3 regions of the Aureimonas sp. CAS genome follow, and region 3 is predicted to be linked to each of the others. Evidence: riboswitches for the same ligand, from Rfam matches in the RefSeq annotation. Region 3 holds a riboswitch; each other region holds the start of a gene.

Region 1 (10,262 bases), 100 kb from region 3:
GTTTCGCGCCCTGCGCGAGCGCGCATGTCCGCGCGCAGACCGCCTTGCGCCCCCAAAAGCCCGTTCATATATAGCCGCCAGCCGACCGGACCGGTGCTCGACCAGCACATGAGGACCGGCCGCTGGAACCGCTTTTGGGCCCGCCCCCTGGAACGCCTCGACGTGAGGGTCCCGGCGGGTCGCTTTCGAAGAAGGAGAATTCCGACATGGCCAAGGTGATCGGCATCGATCTCGGCACCACCAATTCCTGCGTCGCCGTCATGGACGGCAAGAACGCCAAGGTCATCGAGAACGCGGAAGGCGCGCGCACGACGCCCTCGATCGTGGCCTTCACCGGAGACGGCGAGCGTCTCGTCGGCCAGCCCGCCAAGCGCCAGGCCGTGACCAATCCCGAAGACACGCTCTTCGCCATCAAGCGTCTGATCGGCCGCACCTTCGACGACCCGACCACCCAGAAGGACAAGGGCATGGTGCCCTACTCCATCGTGCGCGCCGACAATGGCGACGCCTGGGTTCAGGCGGGCGGCTCGAAGCACTCGCCCTCGCAGATCTCCGCCATGATCCTTCAGAAGATGAAGGAGACGGCCGAGTCCTATCTCGGCGAGAAGGTTGACAAGGCCGTCATCACGGTCCCGGCCTACTTCAACGACGCCCAGCGTCAGGCCACCAAGGACGCCGGCAGGATCGCGGGCCTCGAGGTGCTGCGCATCATCAACGAGCCGACGGCGGCAGCGCTCGCCTACGGCCTCGACAAGAACGACGGCAAGACGATCGCGGTCTACGATCTGGGCGGCGGCACGTTCGACGTGTCAATCCTGGAGATCGGCGACGGCGTCTTCGAGGTGAAGTCCACCAACGGCGACACCTTCCTCGGCGGCGAGGACTTCGACCTGCGTCTGGTCGACTACCTCGCGACCGAGTTCAAGAAGGACCAGGGCATCGACCTGAAGGGCGACAAGCTCGCGCTCCAGCGCCTGAAGGAGGCCGCCGAGAAGGCCAAGATCGAGCTGTCCTCCTCGGCGCAGACCGAGATCAACCTGCCCTTCATCACCGCCGACCAGACCGGCCCGAAGCACCTGACCCTGAAGCTCACCCGCTCCAAGTTCGAAAGCCTCGTGGACGATCTCGTGCAGCGCACGGTCGGCCCGATGAAGGCGGCGCTGAAGGATGCGGGCCTGTCGGCCAACGAGGTGGACGAAGTCGTCCTCGTCGGCGGCATGACGCGCATGCCCAAGGTGCAGGAGACGGTGAAGCAGTTCTTCGGCAAGGAGCCGCACAAGGGCGTGAACCCGGACGAGGTCGTCGCCATGGGCGCCGCGATCCAGGCCGGCGTCCTGCAGGGCGACGTCAAGGACGTGCTACTCCTCGACGTGACCCCGCTTTCGCTCGGCATCGAGACGCTGGGCGGCGTGTTCACGCGCCTCATCGACCGCAACACGACCATCCCGACCAAGAAGAGCCAGGTGTTCTCCACGGCCGAGGATTCGCAGAACGCCGTGACCATCCAGGTCTTCCAGGGCGAGCGCGAGATGGCGGCCGACAACAAGATGCTCGGTCGGTTCAACCTCGAGGGCATTCCGCCGGCTCCGCGCGGCGTGCCGCAGATCGAGGTCACGTTCGACATCGACGCCAACGGCATCGTCAACGTCTCGGCCAAGGACAAGGGCACCAACAAGGAGCAGCGGATCACGATCCAGGCTTCGGGTGGCCTTTCGGACGCCGACATCGAGAAGATGGTGAAGGACGCCGAGGCGAACGCGGAGAACGACAAGAAGCGTCGCGCCGCCGTGGAGGCCAAGAACCAGGGCGAGAGCCTCGTCCATTCGGCCGAGAAATCGCTCGCCGACTACGGCGACAAGGTCTCGGCGGACGACCGCAAGGCCATCGAGGACGCGATCGCGGACCTGAAGGCCGAGCTGGAGAAGCCCGAGGCCGACGCCGAGGCCATCAAGGCCAAGTCCGACCGGCTCGCGGAAGCGTCCATGAAGCTCGGCCAGGCGATGTACGAGGCCTCCCAGGCCGAGGCGGACGCCTCCGCCGGTCCGGCCAATGACGGCAGCGCGGGCGAGCGCCGCGACGACGTCGTCGATGCGGACTTCGAGGAGGTCCAGGACGAGGACCGCAAGAAGTCGGCCTGAGGCTTTCGCCTCACCTCGCAGCGATCCATTAGGGCTCCGGCGGAAGCGCCGGGGCCCTTTTGCTTTTGCCGGGCACACGAAAGATGCGGCGCTCGTTTACCCTTCCGTGCGTCACAACCTGTGCGATATGACGGGACAGCCCGCCGAAATGTATGGTTGCCCTTCGGCCCGGTGGGCGAACGCCGGTGCGGCCCGGGAGCGCCATGTACTATCGCATCTTCGACTGCTGGCGCTTCGCGGCCGTGATGCTGATCATGATCTACCACTACAGCTACTTCGCGCCGCGCGAGGACGTCGAGACGCTGCTGGCCTTCTCCCAGCGCTTCCTCTCGCTGCTCGACATGTTCTTCATGCTGTCCGGTTTCCTGATCATGACCCGCTGCGCGGACCAGATCGACGGGGCGCGCGGCTATCTGCGCTATCTGCGGCGCCGCTTCGCGCGTCTCTACCCGCTGCATTTCTTCACGCTCCTCGCCTTCGTGGCGATCGGAGCGGCGGGGGCGGGCGGTCTCATCACGCTGCATCATCCGACGCGGTGGAACTTCGGCGACCTTCCCTTCCACATTCTCGGCCTGCACGCCTGGGGCACGACCGAAACCCTCGGCTTCAACTACCCGTCATGGTCGGTGAGCGCGGAGTTCTTCTGCTACATCCTCTTCCCCGTGATCGTGTTCGCCGCGCGCCGAGCGGGCGTCACGGGGATGGCCGTCCTTCTCCTCTCATGGCTCGTTCTTCTGGAAACCCTGTCGCGTGCCGGCGTCTTTCCGGGCGGACACTGGTCCACGGCGGACACGTTCGGCGCCTATCGCGCCTTCGCCGACTTCACGGCCGGCGCCATCGCGGCCGAGCTGGTCGCGCGGCGCGTTCTGCCGATCCGCTCGCACGTCCCGGGCCTTCTCGCGCTCCTGTGCGCCGTCATCTCGATGGCGATGGCCGCCCCCGTCTATCCGACGCTGGTGCTGCTCTTCCTCGCCGTTCTTCTGATCGGCCTGTCCGAGACGGCCCGTCCGGCCTCCACGGCGCGGCTGGCACCGCTCATGCCGCTGACCCGCGTCTCCTTCGGCATCTACATCCTGCATTCGCTGCCCGAGATCGTGTTCCTCTCCTTTCTCTGGCAGCGGATCGTCGCGCCGACGCAGCTCGTCAGCTTCTACCTGTTCTGGCTGATCCCGATGGGGCTCACGCTCGTGATGGCGCTCCTTTCCTTCCGGCTCATCGAAGGCCCGCTGGGCCGGAGGATCGCGGGCCCGCGAAAAGAGGGTGCGAGCGCCGAAGGCGAACGGGCCGAGCCGACATCGGTCTACGCCTCGCCGCTTGATCGCGGTCTGCCGCACCCGGCCACTGGACGTCCGGCGTCCTCCAATGCGACAGGGGGCGAGCCGGGAGGAACGATATGACGCCGAAGACCAGCCCCATCGCCGATCCGAGGGCCTTTCTGCGATCCGTCTTCGACGCCGGGATCGCCAGCGCGGACCCGAGACAGGTTCTCGCCGCCCACCTTCCCGAACGGCCGAAGGGCCGCACGATCGTCGTCGGCGCCGGCAAGTCCGCCGCCTTGATGGCGGCCGCGCTGGAAGACGCCTGGGATGACGTGGCGCTCGAGGGCGTCGTCGTCACGCGTTACGGGCACGCGGTCCCCACCCGCCGCATCGAAGTGCTGGAAGCCTCGCATCCGGTGCCGGACGAGGCGGGCGAGGAGGCCGCCCGCCGCATCCTGCAGAGGGTCGAGGGCCTGACCGCCGACGACCTCGTCCTCGCGCTGATCTCGGGCGGCGGCTCCGCCCTGATGACGCTGCCCGCCGAGGGGCTGACGCTGGAGGAGAAGAAGACGGTCAACCGCCTGCTGCTCGCCTCCGGCGCCTCGATCAACGAGATGAACCGCGTGCGTCGGCGCCTGTCGCGCATCAAGGGCGGACGGTTGGCGGAAGCGGCCCGCCCGGCCCGCGTCGTGACGCTGGCGATCTCCGACGTTCCGGGGGACGATCCGCGCGCCATCGCCTCCGGTCCGACCGTCTACGACCCGGATGCGGGCGCGGACCTCTCCGCCATGATCGAGCGGCTCGGCCCGGACCTGCCGGAGGCCGCCCGGCGGCTTCTGGCCGAGACGCCCGCGCCGCGCGCGCCCTTCGAGGCCGATTTCCGGATGATCGCCACGCCGCAGATGGCGCTGGAGGCGGCCGCCGGCCTTGCGCGCGAGGCCGGCGTGACGCCGATCATCCTCGGAGACGCGCTGGAGGGCGAGGCGCGCGAGGCCGGCATCCTGATGGCGGGGATCGCTCGCTCGGTCCGCGCGCACGGGCATCCCCTGCCCTCCCCCGCGCTGATCCTTTCGGGCGGCGAGACCACGGTCTCGATCGGGCGCGAGAAACCCGGCCGGGGAGGCCGCAACACCGAATTCCTGCTCGCGCTCGCCGTCGCGCTGAACGGAATGGAGAGCGTCCACGCCATCGCGGGCGACACGGACGGCATCGACGGGACCGAGGACGCGGCCGGCGCTCTGGTGACGCCCGACACGCTGGCGCGCGCCAGAGCCGCCGGGCTCGACCCGGCGGCATTCCTCGGCCGGCACGACAGCTACTCGCTGTTCGGCGCCATCGGCGATCTCGTGACGACCGGGCCGACGCTGACGAACGTCAACGACCTGCGCGCGATCCTGGTCCTTTGAGGATCCTCAGGTCGCGGGCTCGGCCGTGCCGTTCTCGACCGTCCGACCGTCGCCGATGACCTGACCGGCGCGCCGGGGCTTGGTCAGCGGTGCCGGAACCGGCGCGTTGCCGCGCATCAGATCGGTGCCGGCATAGATGCCGGAGGCGAGTTGCAGATCGAAGCGCTCGGCGTCGCGTCGCCGCACGTCCTCGGCGATCTCCTCCACCACCTCCTCCGGCGTTCCCAGCCGGCGAAGCGCCTCGGCGCCGAACATCATGGCTGACTCGAAGGTCTCGCGGATCTGGTAGTCGACGCCGGCCTGCACGAGCTTCAGCGAATGACCCCGGTCGAAGGCCCGCGCGAAGACCTTGGCGTGCGGGAACTCCGTCTCCAGAAGCTCGACGATCCGGTCGGCCGTCTCGGGCCGATCGACACATACGAGAACGGCCTCCGCCCGGCCCGCACCCGAGGCATGCAGCGTGTCGAGGCGCGTGCCGTCGCCGTAATAGACCTTGAAGCCGAAGCGGGCGGCCGCCTCGATCATCTCCACGTCGTTCTCGATGATGGAAATGTCGATGCCGCGCGCGAGCAGCGACTGCGCCGCCACCTGCGCGAACCGGCCGAAGCCGATGATGAGGACGCGGCCCTCCAGGTCGGAGGCCTCGTCGACCCCGTCCAGCGAGACCGTTTCGGCCGGCATGAGCCGCGCGAGCGCCATGGACCAGAACGGCGTCAGCGCCATGGAGATGATGACGGTCGCGGTGAAGATCGCGTTGGTCTGCCCGTCGAAGATGCCGCTCGCGACCGCCGCCGAATAGAGCACGAAGGCGAACTCGCCGCCCTGCGCGAAATGGGCGACGCGCGCGACCGCCGCCCGGTTGGCCGAGCCGAAGAGCCGCGCGACGGCGTAGATGCCGATGCCCTTCACGATCACGAAGAGGACGACGAAGAGAAGGATCGTCGGCCATTGCGCGGCGATGACCGCGAGGTCGAGCGACATGCCGACGGCGAGGAAGAAGAGCCCGAGGAGGATGCCCCGGAAGGGCTCGATGTCGGTTTCCAGCTGATGCTTGAAGGTCGACTCGGACAGGAAGACGCCCGCCAGGAAGGCGCCCATCGCCATGGAGAGGCCGCCGAGATCCATGAGGAGCGCAGCGCCGAGGACGACGAGGAGCGCGGCGGCCGTCATCACCTCGCGGGCGCGGGCTCTGGCGAGGACCGCGAACATGGGATCGAGCAGATAGCGGCCCGCCAGCACCAGGGCGACGAGCGCGCCGCCGGCGAGCGCCAGCTCCTGCCAGAGCGGTGCGCCGTTGTCGGTCTCGCGCGGGCCGATGAAGGCGACGATGGCGAGCAGCGGCACGATCGCCAGATCCTCCAGAAGCAGGATCGAGACGCCCTTCTGTCCCTCGGGCGTGCCGAGCAGGCCCTCGTCCTCGAGCATCTGCATGACGACGGCGGTGGAGGAGAGGACGAAGCCCAGGCCGGCGACGAAGGCGACCGGGGTCGGCAGGCCGAACGCCATGCCCGCGATCGTCAGGAGGAAGCCGCAGAGCGCGACCTGCGCCAGGCCCAGCCCGAAGATCTGCCGGCGCAGCGCCCAGAGGCGCGCCGGCTCCATCTCCAGCCCGATGATGAAGAGCAGCATGATGACGCCGAACTCGGCGAAGTGGAGGACGCCTTCCGGCTCGGCGAAGAGGCCGAGGCCGAACGGGCCGATGATCAGCCCGGCGGTGAAATAGCCGAGGACCGGCCCCAGTCCGAGACGTTTGAAGATCGGCACCGCGACGACGCCCGCCGCCAGAAGCGCCACCACCTGGACGAGCCCGACCCCGTCGCCGCCTTCGACCGCCATGCCACCCTCGCTGCTCGCCCCGACCTTGGCTTACTCCCTTCGGGCCGGGGCGGGCAAACGCTCTCGTCTCAGGGCCGGTAGGCGGCGTCGAAGAAGGCGCATTCGAGCTTGACCGCACGGGTGAAGACATCGCGCGCGGCGCCCTCCTCGGCCGGTCCGACACGGTCGAGCTCGGACCGCAGGAACGCGACGAAGTCCCGGAAGGCCTCGTTGTCGTGCAGCGTGATCCATTCGGCATGGACGAAGCTCTGCGGATAGGCGCCCTTCGCCTTCAACGCCCATTCCAGATAGGACCATTCGGCGACGCACAGGACCGAAAGAGCGACCGCATAGGAGCGCGTCTCGGCCGCCTCGCGCATGATCGCCTTGAAGCCGGCGGTCGGGGCCGTGTCCGGCGCGCCCTCGCGCTCTTGCCTCGTGACGCCGAGCGCCTCGAAGGAGCGCTCGAAATAGGTGTTCTCCTCGCCGGAGATCATGCCGCCGAAGCGCGCGAAGCGAAGGCGCGCGTCGAAGCCGTCGGCGCTGGCCTGCGCGGCCCCCAGCAGCATGAGGAAGCTGTCCAGAAAGCGGTGGTCCTGGACGAGATAGCGGGACATGACCTCCGGCGCGATCGTGCCGGCGATCAGCTCGTCCACGAAGCGGTGGGAGATCGTCGCCTCCCAGTCCTCCCGCGCGGCGTCCCTCAAGGTCTCGGTGAAGCGTGTGGTCATCGGCTCTCGTCCCTCGTTTGGCCGGACGCACCGGCGCGAGGGGGACGACGCGCCGCCTTCGCCCAAACGGCGAAGCGCGCGAGTTCCGTTCCTACGCCGGCATGACCCGGATCAGGTTCAAGGGTTCGGCGTCACGCCGTCTCAGCCCTCTCGTCCCGCGGACGGGAGGGCACCCCTCGGAAGATGGGGAGAGGATGGGCGGGCCGGAGCCCGCCGTCAAGCTCGGATCACCCGCTCAGATGCGGCCTTCCTCGACGCCGTGGCAGGCGACGACGACGCCGTCCTGCGGCTTCATGAGCGGCGCCTCGCGCCGGCAGCGATCGTTGGCGTGCGGGCAGCGCGGGTGGAAGAAGCACCCCGAGGGCGGCGAGATCGGGTTCGGGATCTCGCCCTTCACCGGCGTCCGCTCGCGGCCCGTCATCTCCATGTCGGGCACGGAATCGAGAAGCGAGCGCGTGTAGGGATGCCGCGCGTTCTCGAACAGGCGCTTGGGCGGCGCGATCTCGCACAGGCGCCCGAGATAAAGGACGCCCACCTCGTCGGCCATGTAGTTCACGACCGCCAGATTGTGGCTGATGAAGAGGTAGGTCAGCCCGAACTCGTCCTGCAGATCCCGCATCAGGTTGAGGATCTGCGCCTGCACCGAGACGTCGAGCGCGGAGGTCGGCTCGTCGCAGACGATGAACTCGGGCTTGTTGGCGAGCGCGCGGGCGATGCAGATGCGCTGGCGCTGGCCGCCGGAGAACTGATGCGGATATTTCAGCCCGTCCTCCGGGCTGAGCTTCACCGTCTCCAGGAGCCGGCCGACCTCGGCGTCGATCTCCTTGGACGTGGTCGCGATGCCGTAGGTCTTGAGCGGCTCGGCGATGATGTCGCGGACGCGCCAGCGCGGGTTCAGCGAGGCGTAGGGGTCCTGGAAGATCATCTGGAAGCGGCGGCGCAGCTCGCCGAGCCTGCGGGCGTTGCCCTTGTCCCAGATGTCGACCTCGTCGAACTTCACCTCGCCGCGCGTCGGCTCGATGAGGCCGACGACCATGCGCGCGATGGTCGACTTGCCCGAACCCGACTCGCCGACGAGGGCGAAGGTCTTGCCCTTCTCGATGTGCAGCGTGACGTCGTCGACGGCCTTCACGCTCTGGCGCCCCTTGCGCTCGATGACGCGGTTCAGCCAGGGCGCGGAGACGTCGAACTCGCGCGAGAGGTGATCGACTTTCAGAAGCGCGCTCATTGCGTCGCGTCTCCATGCAGGAAGCAGGCGACATGCGTGGCGCCCACATGGTTGAGGCCCGGCCGCTTCTGCGAACAGACCGGCATCTCGTGCTCGCAGCGCGGGTGGAAGGCGCAGCCGTTCGGGATGCGGTTGAGGCGCGGCATGGCGCCGGGGATCTGCTTCAGGCGGTCGTCGTCGCCCGCCAGCGACGGGATCGAGCCCATCAGGCCGGAGGTGTAGGGGTGCAGCGGGCGCTGGAGCATGTCCTTGACCGGCCCCACCTCGGCGATGCGCCCGGCATAGAGGACCGCGACCCGGTCGGCGGCTTCCGCGATGACGCCCATGTCGTGCGTGATCAGGATGGCCGAGGTGCCGCGCTCGGCGCAGACCTTCTTGAAGACCGCGATGATCTGCGCCTGCAGCGAGACGTCGAGCGCCGTCGTCGGCTCGTCGGCGACGATGAACTCGGGCTCGGCGCAGAGCGCGAGCGCGATGACGACGCGCTGGCGCATGCCGCCCGAGAACTGGTGCGGATAGGAATCCACGCGCTGCTTCGGTGCCGGAATGCCGACATCGGCCAGAAGCTCGATCGCCCGTTCGCGCGCCTTCGCCTCGCTCATCGGAAGATGGGTGCGGATCGTCTCGATGAGCTGTTCGCCCACCGTGTAGAGCGGGTTCAGGCTCGTCAGCGGGTCCTGGAAGACCATGCCGATGCGCTTGCCGCGCAGGCGCCGCATCTCCTCCTCCGGGAGGTTGTCGATGCGCTGGCCCTTGAGCAGGATCTCGCCGCCGGCAACGCGCCCGGGCGGATCGATCAGGCCGATGATCGCCGAGCCGGTGATCGACTTGCCGGCCCCGGACTCGCCGACGACGCCGAGGATCTCCCCCGGCGCGACGTCGAAGGACACCTTGTCGATCGCCCGCAGCACGCCGCGGCGCGTGGGAAACTCGACGACGAGGTCCTTCAGCGAGATGACGGGCGTCGCTGTGGCGGTCTTGGCGGCCGTCGTGTCGATGACGGCGCTCATTTCGCCAGCCTCGGGTTCAGCGCCTCGCGCAGCCAGTCGCCGAGGAGGTTGATCGAGAGGGCCAGGGCCAGCAGGGTCAGGGACGGGAACAGGAGGATCCACCATTCGCCGGAGAAGAGGAAGCCTTGCCCGATGCGGATCAGCGTACCGAGCGAGGGCTGGGTCGGCGGAACGCCGACACCCAGGAAGGAGAGCGTCGATTCCGAGATGATCGCGAGCGCCAGCGAGATGGTGGCGATGACGAGGATCGGCTCGGTGACGTTGGGCAGGACGTGGCGGAACATGATCGCGAAGGGCTTGCGCCCGATCAGCATGGCCGCCTGCACGTATTCCTTGTTCTTCTGCACCAGCGTCGCGCCGCGCACGGTGCGCGCATACTGCACCCAGTCCGACAGGCCGATGGCGACGATCAGGACATAGACCGCCATGGTCTCGCGGTACTGCGGCGGCAGGAAGCCGCGCGCGATGCCGAAGATCAGAAGCGCGATCAGGATCACCGGGAAGGAGAGCTGCACGTCGGCGATGCGCATGATGATGGCGTCGGTGCGCCCGCCGACATAGCCGGCCAGAAGCCCGAGCGAGACGCCGAGGACGAGGCTGAAGGCCACCGCCGAGAAGCCGACGAAGAGCGAGACCCTGGAGCCGTAGAGGATGGCCGAAAAGATGTCGCGGCCC
Region 2 (10,262 bases), 1.2 Mb from region 3:
GCGATGTCGTAGGAGGCGTTCAGGATGCTCGTCGGCGCCTGAGCGGACGCCGGAACGGAGACGAGGGCAGCGAGGGCGGTGCCGAGAAGGAACGGGCGCAGCATGTGAAGGAGGAATCCTTGTCGCGGTTGTCCTCGAATATGCCCGGCAGGCATGGGCGAAACGAGGTCCGCCCCACCCGCATCGTCCAGACCCCGAGACGATCATTCCGCAAGCGGGCCTGTTTCGGGAATTTCGTTCCTCACGCCGCGCGGATGGCCTCGATCCGCTCCATCCCGCCGACCTGATCGGCGAAGTCCGGCCAGATGCTCCGGGCGATCTCGGCCCACGCCTCGCGGTCCTCGGGCTCGTGGACCCGCGCGCCGGCCGCCACGGCCTCCTCCATCGACCGCGTCTCGTCCTCCACGATCGCCTCGTCGAAGAAGTGTGCGCCTTCCACGCTCGCCTCGGCCACGGCGTCGCGCTCCTCCTCGCTCAACCCGTTCCAGAAGGCAGCCGAGAAATAGAGGATTCCGGCCGCCCAGATGTGAGCGGTCTCGGTGACCTGCGGCACGACCTCGTAGAGACGGAAGCCGGCATAGGCCGACTTCGTCAGGTCCATGGCATCGACGACACCGGTCTGGAGTGCGTTGTAGGTCTCGGGGATGGGGATCGCGGTCGGCTGCGCGCCATAAGCGCTCCAGAGGCCGGTGTGCAGCGGGCTCTGGATGACGCGGATGCGCAGGCCCTCCAGCTGATCGACGCGCGTCGTCTGCTCCTTGGCGAGAAGATGCCGGGCGCCGTAATTGATGAAGGCCGGCGCGATGAAGCGCTGCGCGACCAGACGCGCGCGCAGGTCCTCGCCCGTTTCTCCGTCCAGCGCCCGGCGCAGATGCGCCGCATCGTCGAAGAGGAAGGGCAGGTCCAGCGCCTGCGTCTCCGGCACCCAGCCCGACAGGGCCGAAAGAGTGGAAAGGCTGGCCTGGATCGAGCCGAGCCGGACGCCCTCCGCGACCTCGCGTTCGCCGCCGAGCGCCGCGTTCGTCACGATCCGGAAGGAGAAGCGGCCCGGCAGGCGCTCCTCCAGCCGCTCGGCGACGTGATGCCAGACCCGCGTCTCCGGCTTGTCCTCGCCCAGAAGCGACGCGGTGGTAACGATTTGCGGCGCCGCCCGCGCGGTGCGGACATAGGGCATGGCGAGACCCGCGAGGGCGAGCGTTCCGAAGGCGCGGCGGGTCAGGTTCGTCATGGGGTTCGTCCTTCAGCGGGCGAGAAAGGCGGCGGAGAGCGAGAGGAGGAGAAGCGCGGCGATCTGCACGGCCAGCAGCGGCATGACCGAGACGAAGACCTTCGAGGGCGAGACGCCCGAAAGCCTCGCCGCGACGAAAACGAGGATTCCGACCGGCGGCGTCAACCCGCCGATGACGAGATTGACGACGAGGATGACGGCGAACTGGATCGGATCGATGCCCGCCGCCGCCGCGACCGGCATGAGGAGAGGGCCGAGCAGGAGAATGCCCGCGCCGACGTCGAGCACGCTGCCGGCGGCGAGCAGGACGAGATTGGCGATGAGGAGGACGGCGAGCGCGCTGTCGAAGCCGGAGAAGAGATCGCGGACGAGGCCGGGAAGCCCGTCGACGGCCAGAAGGAAGACGAAGGGCGCGGCGGTGGCGACGAGGAGCCCGACGGCGGCGGTCTCCGCGCCGGTCCGCGCGAAAACCTGCCCGACCGCGCGCAGGTCGCGCGTCGCGACGAGCGTCGCAACCAGCGCGTAGAGCGCTGCGAGCGCGGCCGCCTCCGTCGTCGTCACGATGCCGAAGCGCAGGCCGAGGAGGATGACGAGGATGAGCCCGAGAACCGGCAAGGCGCCGCCGAGCGCCGCCAGCCTCTCGGACCGGCTCGCGCGCGGCAGCCTCGCGCCGGGCGCGGCGGACCAGCGAAGCCCGATCGCCATCGCGGCCGCCAGGACGAGGGCAGCGACAAGGCCGCCGACGAAGAGCCGGCCGACGGACAGGTCCGTCGCGGTGGCCAGCAGCAGAAGCGCGATCGAGGGCGGCGCGACGTTCGGCAGGATGGCGGTCGCAGCGACGATCGCCGCGGCGCGCTCCGGCGTTTCGCCGTGCCTGACCAGCGCCGGCGCCAGCACCTTGGCGCCGAAGGCCGCGTCCGCGATGGACGAGCCCGAGATGCCGGAGATCATCATGTTGGTGCCGAGCACGGTCTGCGCCATGCCGCCGCGCCGGTGGCCGACGGCCGCTCGCGCCAGCGCCACGAGGCGATGGGCGAGCCCGCCCGCCGTCATCAGCGCGCCGGCCAGGAGGAAGAACGGGATCGCCAGAAGCAGGAACCGCCCGAGGCTCGAGACCGTCGTCTGCACGATGGCGGGCTCCGGCAGCAGGCCGCCGAAGGGCAGAGACAAGGCGACGCCCGAGATCATGGCGTGCGGCAGCGGCGCGCCGAGGAGGAGGACGCAGAAGGCGATCGCGGCCGCCACGAGGCTCGGATGGGAAAGCGGCTCGAAGGCGAGCCGCGTGGAGACGAGATAGAGCGCGGTCCCCAGGACGAGACCGAGAACGGCGCGTGCCCCCTGCCCTTCTCCGAACCCCTTCAGGAGCCCCAGCGCAAGCGTCGCGCCCGCCCCGGCGAGCACGGGCCAGAACCGCCAGCTTTCGGGGAGCGCGAGGGTCGGCGAAACGCCGCCGATCGTCTCCAGCACCGCCCGGCCGCCGAACAGGAGAACGAGCACCGCATGGGCGACGATGGCGTCGGCCAGAATGTCGAGAGCGGCCTTGCCCCGGGCACCGAGGAGGGCGGAAACGAGATCGAGGCGCAGGGAGAGAACGCTGGAAGAGGCGAGCGGCAGGCCGAGAAAGACCAGGCCCGCGAAAAGCCAGAGCGCCGCCTCGTCCGCCCCGAAGATGGACGCGCCGAACAGATAGCGCGCGCCGACCGAGACGAGCACGGTGGCAAAAAGCGCCGCCAGAACGAGCCCGCAGAGGACCGAGCAGGCGCGCTCCAGCGCGGCGGCGAGCCGGGAGGCGAGGACCGGGCCTCGCCCGTCGCGGGGCGGCGCGTCGCTCACCGCGCCGGTTGCCACCACGCGTGGAAGTGATGAACCGGCCCGCGCCCCGAACCGACCTTCAGCTCGTCGGCCCGCCGCAGGGCCTCGGTGAGATAGTCCTTCGATGCGCGCACCGCCTCGGGCATCGTGTCGCCGAGCGCGAGCCGCGCGGTGATGGCGGCGGCCAGCGTGCAGCCGGTGCCGTGATCGTGCGTCGTGGCGATGCGCGGACCGTCGAAACGGTGCATCGCCTCGCCGTCGAAGAGAAGATCGACGGCCTCGCCGGTCTTCAGATGTCCGCCCTTCATCAGGACGGCGCGCGCGCCGAGGCCCATGATGGCCTCCGCCTGCCGGCGCATTCCCGTTTCGTCCTCGACCAGCGGTGTGCCGGTCAGGAGCGCCGCCTCGGGCAGGTTCGGCGTCACGAGGTCGGCGAGCGGCACCAGCTCGTTCCGCAGCGCGGCGACGGCCTCCTCGGCCAACAGCCGGTCGCCGGAGGTCGCCACCATCACCGGATCGAGGACGATCGGCTGATGAAGGCCTTCCAGGCAGCCGGCGATGGCGCCCACGATCTCGGCATTGGCGGCCATGCCGATCTTGATCGCATCGACGTCGAGGTCACCGAGCACGGCCCGGATCTGCCCGGTCACGATGGCGGGCGACAGGATCTCGACGGCGGAGACGCCGCGCGTGTTCTGCGCGGTGATCGCCGTCAATGCGCTGGCGCCGAAGACGCCGAGCGCCGAGAAGGCCTTGAGGTCGGCCTGGATGCCGGCGCCGCCGCCCGAATCCGAACCGGCGATGGTGAGGGCGATGGCGGTCATCGATGGTCCTTGGTCAGTGCGGCGTCCACGGCCAGCCGGAAGCGCCCGGCGGCGTCGCGCGGGTCGTCCGCCTTGAAGATGGCCGAGATCGCCGCGACGCCGGCAGCGCCGGCCGAGACGACCGCCGGCACACGTTCCAGCGTGATACCCGCGATGGCGCCGACGGGCATGTCAGCCCGCATGCGCCGCGTCAGCTTGATCAGGTGCGACAGGCCCTCCAGCCCGACGGGCGGGTCGGGATTGTCCTTCGACAGCGTCTCGAACACCCCGCCGACGCAGGCATAGTCGATCGGCGCACCGGCGGCGCGGGCGGCGTCCGCCTCGTTCTTCACCGTCGCGCCGATGATGGCGTCAGGCCCCAGAAGACGGCGCGCGGTCTCCGCGTCCATGTCTTCGCGACCGAGATGCACACCCGCCGCACCCGCCGCGAGCGCCACGTCCACGCGGTCGTTGACGACGAAGGGGACGCCGCTGTCCTTCAGCCTCGCCCGGATCGCGAAGGCGGTCTCGATCATGTCGCGCGTCGAGCCGGTCTTGTCGCGATATTGGATCAGCGTCGCGCCGCCCTCGGCGGCAAGGCGCGCCAGATTCGGCAGATCGCCCCCCGCGAGCACCCCCGCGTCGACGATGGCGTTCAGCCGGTAATCAACCTGCGGCATCGCGGACCCTCCCCGTCTTGCGACATCGCCCGGCGTGACGTTGCCGATGGCATCGAGAAGCGCGACGGCGAAGCTGCCCGGCCCCCGCGCGGTCTCGGCCGCGATCTCGGCGCAGACGCCGTAGACGGCGAGCGCGGCCGCCGCACTCTCCAGCCGCCCCTCGCCGACGACGAGGAAGCTCGCGACGAAGGCACCCGCGAGGCAGCCGGTCCCCGTCACCTTCGCCATGGTCGGATGGCCGTTCGCGACCTCGATCGACCTCGCGTCGAGAACGAGGCCGTCCACCGCGCCCGTCGTCACGCGCACGGTGCCGGCGGGCGCCTCGCCGATCACCGCCATCTCCGCGGCATTGCCCCGCACGACGGACGGTCCGAGGGCCAGAAGGCTTCGGGCGAAGTCGAGCCGCAGCGAAGAGACCTCGCAATGGACCGGATCGAGCGCCCAAGGGCGGCCGGTCGGAGAGAACGCGTCGAGCGCCAGCGCGATCGCCTCGCGGCGCGCCGGATCCAGCGTGCCGAGATTGACGAGGAGCGCGTCCGCCTTCGCGGCGAACTCGGCGACCTCGTCGTGGCTCTGCGTCATGGACGGGATGGCGCCCAGCGCCGTCAGGCCATCGGCGGTGAACTTCTGCACGACGGAATTGGTCAGGCAATGGATCCGCGGGCGCCGCTCGCGGACGCGTGTCAGCAGATCGCCCGCAAGGGAGACGAGAGCGATCAACGGACTTCAACGGCGATGTCGTCGACCGAAGGCGCCGCGTCGATCAGGCCGCTTTCCGCCATGAAGGCGCCGAAGCGCTCGTAGCGGCCCCGGTCGAGCGCGGCGGGGCGCTTGGCGAAGCGCGGCAGCGTATCGAACCAGGCCTGCCGGTTCAGCTCGTCGTCGAGATCGGGATAGGCCTGCGTGTAGAGCGCGAAGGCCTCCTCCGGATGGTTGGTCAAATAGAGCGTCGCGCGCTCGATGGCGGCGAGGAAGCGCGGCAGGCGGTCGTCCCCGATCAGGTCCTCGTGGGTGACGTAGATCAGCTCGTCATAGGCCGGCACGCCGTGCTCCTCCACGAAGAAGGCACGCCCCTCCCCGCCCGCGAGACGGATCTGCGTCAGCTCGAAATTGCGGTAGGAGCCGACCGTCGCGTCCACCTGTCCGGTCATCAGGGAGGTGGTCAGCGCGAAATTGACGTTGATCATCTCGACGTCGTCGCGGCCGAGGCCGACCGAGCCCAGCATGCGCAGGAGAAGGCCGTCCTCGAAGCCGGCCACCGAATAGCCGATACGCTTGCCCCTGAGGTCGGCGAGATCCTGAACCGGCCCGTCCTTGAGCACCGTCACCGTGTTCAGCGGCGTCTCCACCAGCGTGCCGAACCATTTCAGCGGCAGGGCAGACTGATGGTCGAGATAGAGGTTCGGCTGGTAGTGGACCGCGACGTCCGCCTGCCTGGCGGCCACGAGCCGCGGCGGCGCGGACGGGTCCGTCGGCGGGATCAGCGTCACCTCCAGCCCCTCCTCCTCGAAGTAGCCGAGCTGATCGGCGACGACGAGCGGCGCATGGTCCGGGTTCACGAACCATTCGAGGAGGACGGTCAGCTCGTCGGTCTCCTGCGCGGCGGCCGGCGCGGCGAAGAGAAGCGTCGTTGCGAGAAGGAGATGGCGCAGCATGGCGGACCTTTCGGGACGGGACATGACGATCAACCCTCCTTCGCCCAGGGGACGAGGAGGTCGGCGAGCTGATCGACGGCAAAGCGCAGGGCGAGCGTCAGGACGGCGAGGATGATGATGACGGCGAAGAGGACGTCGGTCTGGACCCGCGCATTCGCCTGCAGCATGACGAAGCCGAGACCGGCGGACGCGCCCACCCATTCGCCGATGACCGCGCCGAGCGGGGCGACGGGCGCGGCGACCCGCAGGCCCGAGACGAGGCCGGGAAGGCCCAGCGGAACGCGGATGCGCCAGAGCACGCGCCAGCGCGAGGCGCCGAGCAGCTCGGCCGATTCCAGGATTTCCTTCTCGGTCCGCCGCAGCCCGTCGGCGAAGGCGGAGGCGACCGGGAAGAAGATGATGAGCGCGGCCATCACGACCTTCGAGGCCATGCCGAAGCCGAACCAGAGGACGAGGAGCGGCGCGACCGCGAAGACCGGCAGCGCCTGGATGACGAGGATCACCGGCCAGGCGAACTGCATCGCGCCCGGTATTGCGGCGACGGCGAGCGCGATGGCGATGCCCGCCGCCGATCCGAGGAGAAGGCCGAGAACGATCTCGGCGAGCGTCACGCCGGCATGGCCGAGGAAATAGTCGTGGCGCGCGACGAGTGTCTCGAAGACCGTGACGGGCGCCGGCAGGATGAAGGGGGGCGGCGCGAAGACGGACACCCAGAGCTGCCAGAGGGCCAGCACGGTGCCGAAGCCGACCACGACGCTGAGAACGACCTGAAGGGGCTTCGACCGGCGAGGCCCACGGCGACGCGCGCGATGGCCGGGCCGCGCGCTCGGTGCGTCGGAAACCGGCGCGAAGCCGCTTCTGTGGCTGGACGAGATGCTCAACTTGGCCCGTTCCTACGCCGGCATGACCCGGATCAGGTTCAAGGGTTCGGCCAGAAGCCATCTCAGCACCCCTTCCGCGAACGGAAGAGAGGCGCACCCCTCGGATGCAGCGGATCATTGGAGGTGCGGAGCGGGCCTGTCAACAGCCCGCCGGCGGGCGGCTCAGGGCCGGAAGGTCGCCATCCGCCAGCCGAACCAGAGGAAGACGGTGCCGGTCATTCCTTTGAGCCCCCGCAGGAAACGTTGGCTGCGCATCAGCGTGCCCGTCCGGTTCAGGAGAAGGACGATGGCGGAGAACCAGAGGATGTTCGCCAGGGCATGGATCGTCGTCAGCGCGTAGCCGACCTCCGCGATGCCGGCACCCGAGCCCGCGAACTGCGGGAAGACGGAGAGGTAGAAGAGCGCGACCTTGGGGTTCAGGGCGTTGGTGACGAAGCCTTCCAGGGCGGCGGTGCCGAGCCCTCGGCGCCGCACCGGTGCGGGGGCCGCGGGCTTGAGCCCGCCTCGCCACGCCTCGAACAGCGCCTTGAGGCCGATATAGAAGAGATAGCCCGCGCCCAGCATCTTCACCACGAAGAAGGCCTCGGCCGATCGGAGGAGGATCGCCGACAGGCCGAAGATCGCGAGCGTCGAGTGAAGATAGAAGGCGGCGGCGAAGCCGGCGATGTTGGCGAAGCCGGCCGCGCGCCCGGAGACCGGAACGGTCTTCAGGATGAGGACGCCGTTCGGTCCCGGCGTCATCACGAAGAGCATGGCGACGATGGCGAAGCTTCCCAACGTGGCGAAGGTCATCCTTTCACTCCTCCGGCCGGGTGCGCGCTCAGTCCAGCGCGCGAAGCACGTCCCGCAGCGTGTCGACGATCTCCCCGACCTGGGACTCGGAGATCATCAGCGGCGGCGACAGCGCGATGATGTCGCCCGTCGTGCGGATGAGCAGCCCGCGCTCATAGGCGTCGAGGAAGGCGGAGAAGGCACGCTTGGTCGGATGGCCGGCGATCGGCGACAGTTCGACGGCGCCGATCAGCCCGACCGTGCGGATGTCGGTGACATGCGGCTCGCCCTTCAGCGTGTGCAGCGCGTCGGCGAAGATCGGCGTCATCGCCTTGGCGCGCTCGAACAAGCCCTCTTCGGCATAGGTGTCCAGCGTCGCGAGCCCGGCGGCCGCCGCGATCGGATTGCCCGAATAAGTGTAGCCGTGCGCGAACTCGATGAGGTTCTCCGGGCCGTTCATGAAGGCGTCGTGGATCTCGCCGCGCACGAAGACCGCGCCCATCGGGATCACGCCGTTGGTCAGGCCCTTGGCGGTGGTCATCAGGTCGGGCACGACGCCGAAGCGGTCGGCGGCGAAGGGCTCGCCGAGCCGGCCGAAGCCGGTGATGACCTCGTCGAAGATGAGCAGGATGCCGTGCGCGTCGCAATGCTCGCGCAGGCGCTTGAGATAGCCGGCGGGCGGCGGCAGCACGCCGGTGGAGCCGGCGACGGGCTCGACGATCACGGCCGCGATGGTGGAGGGGTCGTGCAGCTGCGCGATGCGCAGGAGGTCGTCGGCCAGTTCCGCCCCGTGCTCCGGCTCCTCGCGCGAATAGGGATTGCGGGCCGGGTCGTGCGTGTGCCGCATGTGGTCGACGCCGGTCAGGAGGGTGCCGAACATCTTGCGGTTGCCGACGATGCCGCCGACCGAGATTCCGCCGAAATTGACGCCGTGATAGCCGCGCTCGCGCCCGATCAGGCGGAAGCGCGAGCCGTCGCCCCGCGCACGGTGATAGGCGAGCGCGATCTTGAGCGCGGTCTCGACCGATTCCGAGCCCGAATTGGTGAAGAAGACGTGGTCGAGCGGCGACGGCGCGAGCGCGGACAGGCGCGAGGCCAGATCGAAGGCCTTCGGATGGCCCATCTGGAAGGCGGGCGCATAGTCGAGCTCGCCGGCCTGCCTGGCGATCGCCTCGGTGATCTTCGGCCGGCAGTGACCGGCGTTCACGCACCAGAGGCCCGCGGTGCCGTCCAGCACCTGGCGACCGTCGGCGGTGGTGTAGTGCATGTCCTTCGCACCGACGAAGAGGCGCGGATCCTTCTTGAACTGCCGGTTCGCGCTGAAGGGCATCCAGAAGGCGTCGAGATTGTTCGGCGCGACCACTCCGCCTGTCGTGGGCCTCGACATCTCGTTCATCGCGTCTCTCCTGAAAAGGGCCGCGCCGAAGGGGCGCGACCCACGCTAGAGGGATGCGAGCGAGGCGGTCAAGCGGTCGTGATCAGCGACGCCGCCTCTTCGCACTGTCATTGCCATCCTGACCCGGAGGCGTCTCTCGGCTGATCGCTCCGGCCTTCTTGCGCGAGGGGGCACCGCCTTCGTCGCCGAGATCGGTCAGCCCGGGCACCTCGCCGTGGCTGGTCGCCGCGATCGCGGGCTCGACGGGCTCGGAAACCGTCTCCTCGACCGGCTTGAGCGCCGCCTGTCCGGCGCCATCCTCCAGGGCCACGATCTCGCGGGCCTGGACCCAGTGGCTATCCTGCCGACCCTCGGGTCGCCCTTCGGCTTCCCAGAGTTCGTGCGCCTTGCGGCGGATCTTCTCTTCGTCGTCCATCGGGTCTCTCCGGTCAGAAGATGAGGGCCAGAAGCCCGATCACGACGAGGAGACCGATCACGAAGATCACTCCGATCGTGCTGGCGAGAAATCGAAACATGCGGACCCTTTCATTCGGCGCAACCCGCGGCCGAGCGACCGCGTCGTCATGGGTGGCCTGAACTAGGGGTCCGGGGTCCGCTGTCGATGCCGAGCTCCGTTCCCGGCTCCGCAACCGCGTCGGGGGCGACGGCCGCCGTCACGGGCAGTCCCTTCGCCCGCTCGCGCCAGAGGATGAACAGGCCGGAGGCGACGATCATGCCGGCTCCGAGAAAGAGCGGGACGGTGGGGCGGTCCCCGAAGAAGAGGACGCCGTAGAAGATCGCCCAGACGATCAGCGTGTACTGGAACGGCACGACCACGGAGGCTTCGGCCACGGCGAGCGAGCGGTTCACGCAGACATGGCCGGCCATCGAGACGAGACCGAGGAGGCAGAGCGCCGCGAGCCCGCCCGCATCCGGCGTCGTCCAGGCGAAGGGCGCCAGAACGAGGCCGAGCAGAAGGGTCGAGACGATCTGCCAGACGATCAGGGTCGTGCCGCTCGCCCCGGAGAGCCGCCGCGTCAGCACGACCATCAGGGCG
Region 3 (10,262 bases):
GGAGAACCTGCCGGTCGCGCTTTTGATGAGCTTCGACCGGGGCTGAGACCCGTCTTCTGCCGCTGTTGACACGGTCCAGGCTTGGAGCGTTCTATACGCAAAGTGCGTAAGCGAGATCGCGGTCGGTGCGCAACGACATCACGTTCGTTCTCGACGAGACTCTGAGCGACGATCCGATCTTCACGGTATCGATCGTCACACCGCTCGGAACGCTCGGCTTGATAGCGGAGATCATGTTCGAGAATGGCGTGGTCGAGTTGCGAGGGCTGCATATCGGTGGTGATCCCGCAACCGAATGGGGTTGGTCGCGGCTGAGAACCATCGCACGCTGGGCAACGGAGGTGCTGGATGTCGACGAAATCGTCGTTGTTGGCGCGATTCGGACCTCGGGTGCAAATCCGGGCCGCCGACCCGGTCGATACAGGATCCGCCGTCCGCCTCGCACTGCGCCGGATCCCGAATGTACGCCTTGACAGTCCGACGGCTGCTCGGGCGCTGGCCCGTCGCCACCTTTCCATTCGGGCCGCTCATTCGACGCTGACGGATCTCGTGGATCACGGTGACGCTTATGTCACGGTGCCGCGAGTGGAAGATCTTGCCCGCCTCCGGGCGGAACTCGCCGAGGCGGGCGTGCAGATGCGGCGACATGCGCCTGACCGCCTGGACGTGCGTCTGGTCCGACAGAACACGGGCCTGTCTCAAAGTGCCTTCGCCGTGCGCTTCGGACTGGACGAGGCGACCCTGCGCAACTGGGAGCAGGGGCGTTCCGAGCCGGGGCTTGCGGCCATGACGCTGCTCTGGACGATCCACCGCAACCCGGAAGCAGTTGTCAGCTCGATCGACATGGACGGCGACGAACCCCGTTCCAAAGGGGCGACCTCCTGAGACCGTCGCACGAACTGAGCCAGGCCGGAGGAGGATGAGGGCCGAAGCATGGCGGCGGTCGATCATCTTTCGTCACAGGCGGTGCGAGAATCGTGACCCTTCGCGGCGCGTTTCCGCTTGCTCAGCCTTCCTTGGTTAAGGCTTTTTAAGCTCCGGTCCGGTAGTCTCCCGGCCAAGCCGACACTGCCCTTTGAACGACCCCTGTCCCGCTCCCTGCGCGGGACCTCGATCGCCCGATCGCGCGAGCCGGCCTCTTCACATCCAGCCTCGTCGTCGGTGCCATGCAGACCGGAATCCTTCTCGCGTTCCTCGCCTACCTCGCCTATGCCTGCTCGGACGCCGCCGCCAAGGCGCTCGGGCACCAGATGTCGGTCTTCCAGATCGGCTTCTCCATCTCCCTGATCGCGCTCGTCCTCTGCCTCCTGTCGAAGCGCTCGGACGTCTCCTGGCGCACGATCGCCAGCCCGAAGCGGCCCGGCCTCGTCGCGCTGCGGGCCGCCAGCGGCACCTTCGGCGGCATCTGCGCGGTCGTCGCCTTCACCACGCTGCCGCTGGCCGAAGCCTACGCGCTCATCTTTCTCCTGCCGCTCGTCGCCGCGCTGCTCTCGCGGGTGATCCTGCGCGAAAGCGTCACGATGGGCCGGTGGCTTGCCTTGTTCGGCGGGCTCATCGGCGTGCTTCTCGTCGTGCGACCGGGGTTCCAGGAGGTCTCGTTCGGCCATCTGGCGGGCCTTGGCTGCGCGCTGTCGGGCGCGACCAACGTCATTCTCCTGCGCACGCTCGGCCCGGTCGAGAACCGGCTGACGCTGATCGGCTCGGTCCTCGGCCTCGCGACCCTCGTCAACGGCGCCGCAATGATCCCGAGCTTCACCGTTCCGAGCCTGGACCTCCTGCCGATCCTCCTCTTCGGCGGCGTCAGCGCGGGCATCGGCCATCTCGCCATGGTGATGGGTGCGCGATTGGCGCCCGCGAGCCGCATCGCGCCGACGCAATATTCGCAGATCGTCTGGGCGAGCCTCTTCGGCGCGGTCCTGTTCGGGGAGTTCCCCGATCCGCTCGCCGTCACCGGCATGGCGCTGGTCGGCTTCTTCGGCATGCTGACGCTCGCGCCCGAACGGACGGCGCCGCGCCGCCCGCTCTTCAAGCGCCTTCGCGGCAACCGCGTCGCCTGAGGTCGGAGCGGCCTTCGGCCGGTCCGACCTGTTTTCTCTGCGCATCAGGCCTTCCGAAGCCATCAGACGGCTTCGGGCCGATGCTTCCGTCTATTCCGCGGCCTGCCGGGCGAAGACGGCACGGCCCTCCATCGGGGTCGAGGCCTGCGCCCCGGCGCGGGGCGTCATCATCCCCGCCTCGAACGCGGTCCGCCCGGCCTCCACCGATGCCTTAAACGCGCCCGCCATCGCGACCGGATCGCCGGACCCCGCGACGGCCGTGTTGAGGAGCACGGCATCGTAGCCGAGCTCCATCACGGCGGCCGCGTGGCTCGGCCGCCCGATCCCAGCATCGACGATCAGCGGCACCTCCGGGAAGGCCGTCCGCATCGCCCTCAGCGACGCCGGGTCGAGCAGGCCGGCGCCCGAGCCGATGGGTGCGCACAGCGGCATCAGGAGTTCGCAGCCGGCTCGCAGCAGATGCTCGGCGACGACGAGGTCCGCGCTCGTATAGGGGAAGACCTTGAAGCCCTCGGCGACGAGAATGCGGGCGGCGTCTACCGTGCCGACGACGTCGGGCTGCAGCGTGTCCTCGCGCCCGATCACCTCCAGCTTGATCCAGTCCGTGCCGAAGATCTCGCGCGACATTTGCGCGGTCGAGACCGCGTCCTCGACGGTGAAGCATCCGGCCGTGTTCGGAAGGATCCTGAGGTCCAGCCGTTCGATCATCGCCATCAGGGCTTCGCCGGCCCGCCCGTTCGCGGTGTCGCGCCGCACCGACAGGGTGACGACCCTCGTGCCGGAAGCGGAGAGGGCGGCTTCGAGGACGTCCGGGCCGGGATAGCGCGCGGTGCCGAGGAGAAGGCGCGAGGAGAGTTCGGTTCCGTAGAGCGTCAGCATGGCCTCAGCCCCCCTGCATGGGCGACAGGATTTCGATCCGGTCCCCGGCTTCGATCGTGCGGCCGCCCCACTCGGCCCGACGCACGAGCTCGCCATTGACGGCGGTGCCGATGAAGGGGCTTTCGAAGCCGAGTTCGCTGAGGAGCGCTTCGAGCGTATGGGCGTGGACGCTCTGCGCCGTTCCGTTCACGACGATTTCGGTCGGGACGCTTCTCGCCTGAACGGGCTGGGATGCGGATGGCATGGGGCTCTCCTTCGCGGTTCGCGATCCGAGCCCTTGCGGCGGAAGGGGAGGGCGGCGTTTCGGTTCGTTCGATCCGGTCGGCCTCGTCACCGTCCCTCCGCCAGCATGAACTGGATCAGGTTCGAAGGGTCCCCGCGCCGCCGTTTCCGGCCCCGCGGCATCTCAGCCCCTCGGCATGGGGCACCCCTGGTGTCGGTTCAGAGGTGAGGCCGACGCCCCGTGCTGTCAACCCGGACGAGGCTTGAGGGCGAGCAAACCGGCGTTACGTTCCGGCCCGGTTCGACACGGCGTCCGCCAGCCGGGCGCGCGAGAGAGGAGGCCCCGATGGCCAAGATGATCCATTCGATGATCCGCGTCGCCGACGAGGCGCGCTCGATCGACTTCTACGATCGTGCCTTCGGGCTCGAGGTCGCCGACCGTTTCGCCTTCGACGGTTTCACGTTGATCTATCTCTCGAACCCGGAGACGGGCTTCGAGCTGGAGCTGACCGTGAACGAGGGGCGGGGCGGCTACGATCTCGGCAATGGCTATGGCCATCTCGCCGTCTCGGTCGAGGACATCGAGGCGGAGCACGAGCGCCAGAGGCGCGAAGGCCTTGCCGTCGGCGATCTGAAGACGCTGTCGCATCCGAGCGGTTTCTCGGCGCGGTTCTTCTTCGTCACCGATCCGGACGGCTACAAGATCGAGGTGCTGCAGCGCGGCGGACGCTTCCTCTGAGAGCGTCGGCCGGGCGGCCATAGCCTTCCGATCCGGGGTCCGGCGCCCATGTTGCGTTGCAACGAGGAGCGGCGTGTCTATAGTTTCGGGATCGAACGCGTTTGGGGGAGCGTGGCATGCCGATATCGAAGATTCTCGTCGCCAATCGTTCGGAGATCGCGATCCGCGTCTTCCGGGCGGCGAACGAGCTGGGTCTGAAGACGGTCGCGATCTGGGCCGAGGAGGACAAGGTCGCGCTGCACCGCTTCAAGGCGGACGAAAGCTGGCAGGTGGGGCGCGGCCCGCATCTGCGGCGCGAGATGGGCCCGATCGAGAGCTATCTGTCGATCGAGGAGATCATGCGGGTCGCCCGGCTTTCGGGCGCGGACGCGATCCATCCGGGCTACGGCCTCCTGTCCGAGAGCCCGGAGTTCGCCGAGGCCTGCGCCGAGAACGGCATCGTCTTCATCGGCCCGAGCCCGGAGACCATGCGTCGTCTCGGCAACAAGGTCGCCGCGCGCAATCTCGCCATCGAGCTCGGCGTGCCGGTGGTGCCGGCGACCGATCCCCTGCCGGACGACATGGAGGAGGTGAAGCGCCTCGCGGCGGAGATCGGCTATCCGGTGATGCTCAAGGCCTCCTGGGGCGGGGGCGGGCGCGGCATGCGCGCCATCCGGCAGGAGCAGGACCTCGTCCGCGAGGTGACCGAGGGCAAGCGCGAGGCCAAGGCCGCCTTCGGCAAGGACGAGGTCTATCTGGAGAAACTCGTCGAACGCGCCCGCCATGTCGAGGTGCAGGTGCTCGGCGACACCCACGGCAACGCCGTCCACCTCTTCGAGCGCGACTGCTCCATCCAGCGGCGCAACCAGAAGGTCGTGGAGCGCGCGCCCGCGCCCTACCTCTCCGACGAGAAGCGCGCCGAGCTCTGCGGCCACGCGCTGAAGATCGCGCAGGCGACGAACTATGTCGGCGCCGGAACGGTCGAGTTCCTGCAGGACGCCGACACCGGCGCCTTCTACTTCATCGAGGTGAATCCGCGCATCCAGGTGGAGCACACGGTCACCGAGGAGGTGACCGGCATCGACATCGTCAAGGCGCAGATCCACATCCTCGACGGGCATGCCATCGGCACCCCGGAATCGGGCGTGCCGGCGCAGGGCGACATCAAGCTGAACGGCCACGCGCTCCAGTGCCGCATCACCACCGAGGACCCCGAGCACAACTTCATTCCCGACTACGGCCGCATCACCGCCTATCGCGGGGCGACCGGCTTCGGCATCCGGCTCGACGGCGGCACGGCCTATTCCGGCGCGGTCATCACGCGGTTCTACGATCCGCTTCTGGAGAAGGTGACGGCCTGGGCGCCGTCGGCCGAGGAGGCGCGCTCGCGCATGGACCGGGCGCTGCGCGAGTTCCGCATCCGGGGCGTCGCGACCAATCTGACCTTCCTGGAAGCCATCATCCGGCACGGGAAGTTCCGCGACCTCTCCTACACGACGCGCTTCATCGACACGACGCCGGAGCTCTTCGCGCAGGTGAAGCGCCGCGACCGCGCGACGAAGCTCCTGACCTATCTGGCCGACGTGACCGTCAACGGTCATCCCGAGACGAAGGGCCGGGCCAAGCCTCCCGCCGATGCGAGAAAGCCCGTCGCGCCGCTCTTCGACGCAGCCATCGCGGAGGGCTCGCGCCAGCGGCTGGAGGCGCTGGGCGCGAAGGGCTTCGCCGACTGGATGCTGGCGCAGCGTCAGGTTCTCGTGACCGACACGACCATGCGCGACGGCCACCAGTCGCTGCTCGCCACGCGCATGCGCACCCACGACATCGCGGGGATCGCCGAATCCTATGCGCGCGGCCTGCCGCAGCTCCTCTCGCTCGAATGCTGGGGCGGAGCGACCTTCGACGTCGCCATGCGCTTTCTGACCGAAGACCCGTGGGAGCGGCTCGCGCTGGTGCGCGACAAGGCGCCCAACATCCTCCTGCAGATGCTGCTGCGCGGCTCCAACGGCGTCGGCTACACCAACTACGCCGACAATGTCGTCAAGACCTTCGTCGCCGAGGCGGCGAAGGGCGGGGTCGATCTCTTCCGCGTCTTCGACTGCCTGAACTGGGTGGAGAACATGCGCGTCTCGATCGACGCGGTGGCCGAGTCCGGCAAGCTCTGCGAGGGCGCTCTCTGCTACACGGGCGACCTCTTCGACCCGGACCGGTCGAAGTACGATCTGAAATACTATGTTCGCCTCGCCAAGGAGCTGGAGGCCGCAGGCGCCCACATCCTCGGCATCAAGGACATGGCCGGCCTTCTGAAGCCCGCCGCCGCGCGCGTCCTCGTCAGGGCGCTGAAGGAGGAGGTCGGCCTGCCGATCCACCTCCACACGCACGATACCTCCGGCATCTCGGCGGCGACGATCCTGGCCGCCGTGGAGGCGGGGGTCGATGCGGTGGACGCGGCGATGGACGCGCTGTCGGGCGCGACCTCGCAGGCCTGTCTCGGCTCCATCAACGAGGCGCTGAAGGGCACGGAGCGCGACCCGGGCCTCTCGGCCGACGCGATCCGGCACATCTCCTTCTACTGGGAGGCGGTGCGCGCGCAGTACGCCGCCTTCGAGAGCGACCTCAAGGGGCCGGCTTCGGAGGTCTATCTCCACGAGATGCCGGGCGGGCAGTTCACCAACCTGAAAGAGCAGGCACGCTCGCTGGGCCTGGAGACGCGCTGGCACGAGGTCGCCCGCACCTATGCGGACGCCAACGTCATGTTCGGCGACATCGTGAAGGTGACGCCGTCCTCCAAGGTCGTCGGCGACATGGCGCTGATGATGGTGGCGCAGGACCTGTCCGTGGCGGACGTGGAGAACCCCTCGCGCGACATCGCCTTCCCCGAGAGCGTCGTCGCGATGCTGCGGGGCGATCTCGGCCAGCCGGAGGGCGGGTGGCCGGAAGGACTGCAGAGGAAGGCGCTGAAGGGGGAGACGCCGATCACCGTGCGGCCCGGCTCGCTGATCCCGGCAGCCGACCTTGCCGCCGAACGCGCGGCCGCCGAGGAGAAGGCCGGACGGGCGATCACCGACACCGAGTTCGCCTCCTATCTCATGTATCCGAAGGTCTTCACGGAGTTCGTGGCCGCCGCCGAGCGCTACGGCCCGGTCTCGGCCCTGCCGACGCCGAACTACTTCTACGGCATCGCGCAGGAGGACGAGATCGGCGTCGAGATCGAGCGGGGCAAGGTGCTGATCGTGCGGTGCCTCGGCATGAGCGAGACCGACGAGAAGGGCATGCGGACGGTCTTCTTCGAGCTGAACGGTCAGCCGCGCCGCATCAAGGTTCCGGACCGCTCGCGCTCGGGCACCGCGGCGATCCGCGCCAAGGCCGAGCCGGGCAATCCGGCCCAAGTCGGCGCGCCGATGCCGGGCGTCGTCTCCACGCTCGCCGTCTCCGCCGGCCAGAGCGTGAAGGCCGGCGACGTGCTCCTCTCCATCGAGGCGATGAAGATGGAGACTGCGCTCCACGCGGAACGCGACGGCACGGTGCAGGCGGTCAACGTCAAGGCCGGGGACCAGATCGACGCCAAGGATCTGCTCGTGGTGTTCGCCGCCTGACGAAATCGGGATGCGGCGCGCCCTTCCCACGAAGGGCTCCCGCCGCATCTCCCGTTCCGTTGCATCAGCAGGGGGAACGGGCATGGCGGAGAAGATCGAGGTCGAAGCGGAGGTGGACGACGCCGCTCCGCCCGAAGTCGCGGAGAACGCGCTCGGCTACCTGAAGCCGAAGCCCAAGCGGTCGGACGACGGCGTTCTCGTCCTCTCCGTTCTGGCCGGCATCTTCATCGCCTTCGGCGGCGCCATCTTCATCGCCGCCGGCGCGGGCAGCGCCGGCTATGCCGGGGGTCAGCAGCTCGCGGCCGCCCTCGGCTTCTCGGTCGGCCTGATCCTGTGCATCGTCGCGGGCGCCGAACTCTTCACCGGCAACACGCTGCTCGTGATCTCGGGCGTCGAGGGCCACCACAAGGGCGGCCGGATCGTCCGCTTCTGGGCGCTGGTCTGGGCGGGCAATCTCGCCGGCTCGTTTCTGATCGCCTTTCTCTTCGTCCTTGCGGGCGCGCATCTGGCGGGCGAGGGCGCCGTCGGGCTCCATGCGCTTCAGGTCGGCGACGAAAAGATGGGCAAGGGGCTGATCGCCACTTTCACCTCCGGCATCCTCGCCAACATGCTCGTCTGCCTCGCCGTGTGGATGGCGCAGGGCGCGCGGACCATACCGGGCAAGGTTCTGGCGATCATCGGGCCGGTGGCGGGCTTCGTGGTGCTCGGCTTCGAGCATTCCGTCGCCAACATGTCGCTACTGCCCATCGCGGGGCTGATCCACGCCTTCGCAGGCTCAGAGTTCTGGCAGTCCGCGGCCTTGATCGGAATGACGCGGGAGACCTTCGGCTCGATCGGTCTCTTCGCCTTCCTGTTCAATCTGATCGTCGCGACCCTCGGCAATATCGTCGGCGGGGCCGCGATCGGGCTCGCCTACTGGTACGCCTATCTGCGTAAGGACGACTGACGAACGAGGGGAGGCCGCTCGTTCGAGCGGCGTCCCTTCGCAAGACCGGTTCGGTCCGTCAGAGACGGCCGGTCAGAAGCAGGATGATGACGATCAGGAGGATCACGCCGAGAATGCCGCTCGGCCCGTATCCCCAGGAGCGCGAATGGCCCCAGGTCGGGAAGGCGCCGACGAGCAGAAGCACCAGAACGATGACGATGATGAGAGTGAGATCCATGAGGCGAACTCCGGCCAAATGAGGCTTTTTCTTGTCCCAGCCTCACAAACCGTTGATGCGCCCGTCCGGTTCCCTCCTCGTCAGATGAAGAGCATCACCCACAGGATCACGACGAAGGTGAGCGCGACCGCTGTCGCGATCGCTGGCCGGTAGTCCCAGCCGCGCGACCAGGGCCAGACGGGCAGGACGCCGACGAGGATGGCGATGAGAGCGATCGAAAGCGCGGCGCCGATGGTCATTCGCATGTCTCCCGTGAAGGACCGTCGCGCCATACCGGTCGCGCCGGTCCCCGATCAACCGGCTTCGTCATTCTTGCGACGCGACACCATGATGGTTTGACATTGCAGCGCCGAGGTTTCACCTCAAGCTGAACCGTCGATATCCGGGCGAACCCTTTCCATGACCCTGACCACTCCCCTCGAACCGGTGATCGCCGACCCGCTGCCGCGCCGCCGCACCGTCGGCGTCGATGTCGGCGGCGTGACCGTCGGGGGCGGGGCGCCCGTCGTCGTCCAGTCGATGACGAACACCGACACCGCCGACATCGACGCGACGGTCGCGCAGGTCGCCGCGCTCCATCGCGCGGGATCGGAGATCGTGCGCATCACGGTGGACCGCGACGAATCGGCCGCCGCCGTGCCGCGCATCCGCGAGCGTCTGGAGCGCCTCGGGCTCGACGTGCCGCTCGTGGGCGACTTCCACTATATCGGCCACAAGCTTCTGGCCGACCATCCGGCCTGTGCGCAGGCGCTCGCCAAGTACCGCATCAACCCCGGCAATGTCGGGTTCCGCGACAAGAAGGATCGGCAGTTCGTCCAGATCGTCGAGACCGCGATCCGCTACGGCAAGCCGGTGCGGATCGGGGTCAACTGGGGCTCGCTCGACCAGGAGCTGCTGACGCGGCTGATGGACGAGAACAACCAGTCGTCGACGCCGCTTTCGGCTAGAGCCGTGACGCGCGAGGCGATCATCCGCTCGGCCATCTATTCGGCGGAGCTGGCCGAGGAGACCGGGCTGCCCCGCGACCGCATCATCCTCTCGGCCAAGGTCTCCAACGTCCAGGATCTCATCGCCGTCTATCGCGACCTGTCGCGGCGCACCGACCACGCGATCCATCTCGGCCTCACGGAAGCCGGCATGGGAACGAAGGGCGTCGTCGCCTCCTCGGCGGCGATGGGCATCCTCCTGCAGGAGGGGATCGGCGACACGATCCGCGTCTCGCTGACGCCGGAACCCGGCGGCGACCGCACGCGCGAGGTGCAGGTGGCGCAGGAGCTCCTGCAGACCATGGGCTTTCGCCAGTTCATCCCGATCGTCGCCGCCTGTCCGGGCTGCGGGCGCACGACCTCGACGCTCTTCCAGGAGCTGGCCGAAACGATCCAGAACGACATCCGCGCCAACATGCCGGTCTGGCGCGAGCGCTATCCGGGCGTGGAAGCGCTGAACGTGGCCGTCATGGGCTGCATCGTGAACGGTCCGGGCGAGTCCAAGCACGCCGACATCGGCATCTCGCTGCCGGGAACGGCGGAGACGCCCTCGGCCCCGGTCTATGTGGACGGGCAGAAGGTCGCGACGCTGCGCGGGCCCAACATCGCCGCCGACTTCCAGGTGATGGTGTCCGACTACA

The links. A riboswitch is a leader RNA that binds a small molecule or an ion and turns the genes downstream of it on or off. The one in region 3 is predicted to bind thiamine pyrophosphate.
Region 1: it holds a riboswitch for thiamine pyrophosphate, as region 3 does, so the genes downstream of both, AC6R2M_RS01850 (TenA family protein) here and thiS (sulfur carrier protein ThiS) in region 3, are expected to answer to the same signal.
Region 2: it holds a riboswitch for thiamine pyrophosphate, as region 3 does, so the genes downstream of both, AC6R2M_RS13665 (ABC transporter permease) here and thiS (sulfur carrier protein ThiS) in region 3, are expected to answer to the same signal.

The regions. Positions count from the first base shown of each region.
Region 1 is NZ_CM187563.1:382,139-392,400, reverse strand. It holds gene dnaK (molecular chaperone DnaK) at 207-2,138, shown strand; gene AC6R2M_RS01865 (acyltransferase family protein) at 2,342-3,535, shown strand; gene AC6R2M_RS01860 (glycerate kinase type-2 family protein) at 3,532-4,803, shown strand; gene AC6R2M_RS01855 (monovalent cation:proton antiporter-2 (CPA2) family protein) at 4,810-6,639, opposite strand; gene AC6R2M_RS01850 (TenA family protein) at 6,708-7,349, opposite strand; TPP riboswitch at 7,421-7,536, opposite strand; gene AC6R2M_RS01845 (ABC transporter ATP-binding protein) at 7,585-8,577, opposite strand; gene AC6R2M_RS01840 (ABC transporter ATP-binding protein) at 8,574-9,587, opposite strand; gene AC6R2M_RS01835 (ABC transporter permease) at 9,584-10,262, opposite strand, start outside.
Region 2 is NZ_CM187563.1:2,851,024-2,861,285, forward strand. It holds gene AC6R2M_RS13635 (sulfate ABC transporter substrate-binding protein) at 1-104, opposite strand, end outside; gene AC6R2M_RS13640 (TRAP transporter substrate-binding protein) at 242-1,228, opposite strand; gene AC6R2M_RS13645 (TRAP transporter large permease subunit) at 1,241-3,061, opposite strand; gene thiD (bifunctional hydroxymethylpyrimidine kinase/phosphomethylpyrimidine kinase) at 3,058-3,864, opposite strand; gene thiE (thiamine phosphate synthase) at 3,861-5,243, opposite strand; gene AC6R2M_RS13660 (ABC transporter substrate-binding protein) at 5,240-6,178, opposite strand; gene AC6R2M_RS13665 (ABC transporter permease) at 6,208-6,930, opposite strand; TPP riboswitch at 7,052-7,170, opposite strand; gene AC6R2M_RS13670 (LysE family translocator) at 7,222-7,851, opposite strand; gene aptA (omega-aminotransferase AptA) at 7,880-9,217, opposite strand; gene AC6R2M_RS13680 (DUF2934 domain-containing protein) at 9,309-9,641, opposite strand; gene AC6R2M_RS13685 (small membrane protein YohP) at 9,655-9,741, opposite strand; gene AC6R2M_RS13690 (DMT family transporter) at 9,788-10,262, opposite strand, start outside.
Region 3 is NZ_CM187563.1:485,706-495,967, forward strand. It holds gene treY (malto-oligosyltrehalose synthase) at 1-46, shown strand, start outside; gene AC6R2M_RS02225 (hypothetical protein) at 126-473, shown strand; gene AC6R2M_RS02230 (helix-turn-helix domain-containing protein) at 586-885, shown strand; gene AC6R2M_RS02235 (DMT family transporter) at 1,167-2,057, shown strand; gene AC6R2M_RS02240 (thiazole synthase) at 2,148-2,936, opposite strand; gene thiS (sulfur carrier protein ThiS) at 2,941-3,180, opposite strand; TPP riboswitch at 3,255-3,378, opposite strand; gene AC6R2M_RS02250 (VOC family protein) at 3,505-3,897, shown strand; gene pyc (pyruvate carboxylase) at 4,014-7,472, shown strand; gene AC6R2M_RS02260 (formate/nitrite transporter family protein) at 7,555-8,418, shown strand; gene AC6R2M_RS02265 (DUF3309 family protein) at 8,477-8,635, opposite strand; gene AC6R2M_RS02270 (DUF3309 family protein) at 8,716-8,874, opposite strand; gene ispG (flavodoxin-dependent (E)-4-hydroxy-3-methylbut-2-enyl-diphosphate synthase) at 9,035-10,262, shown strand, end outside.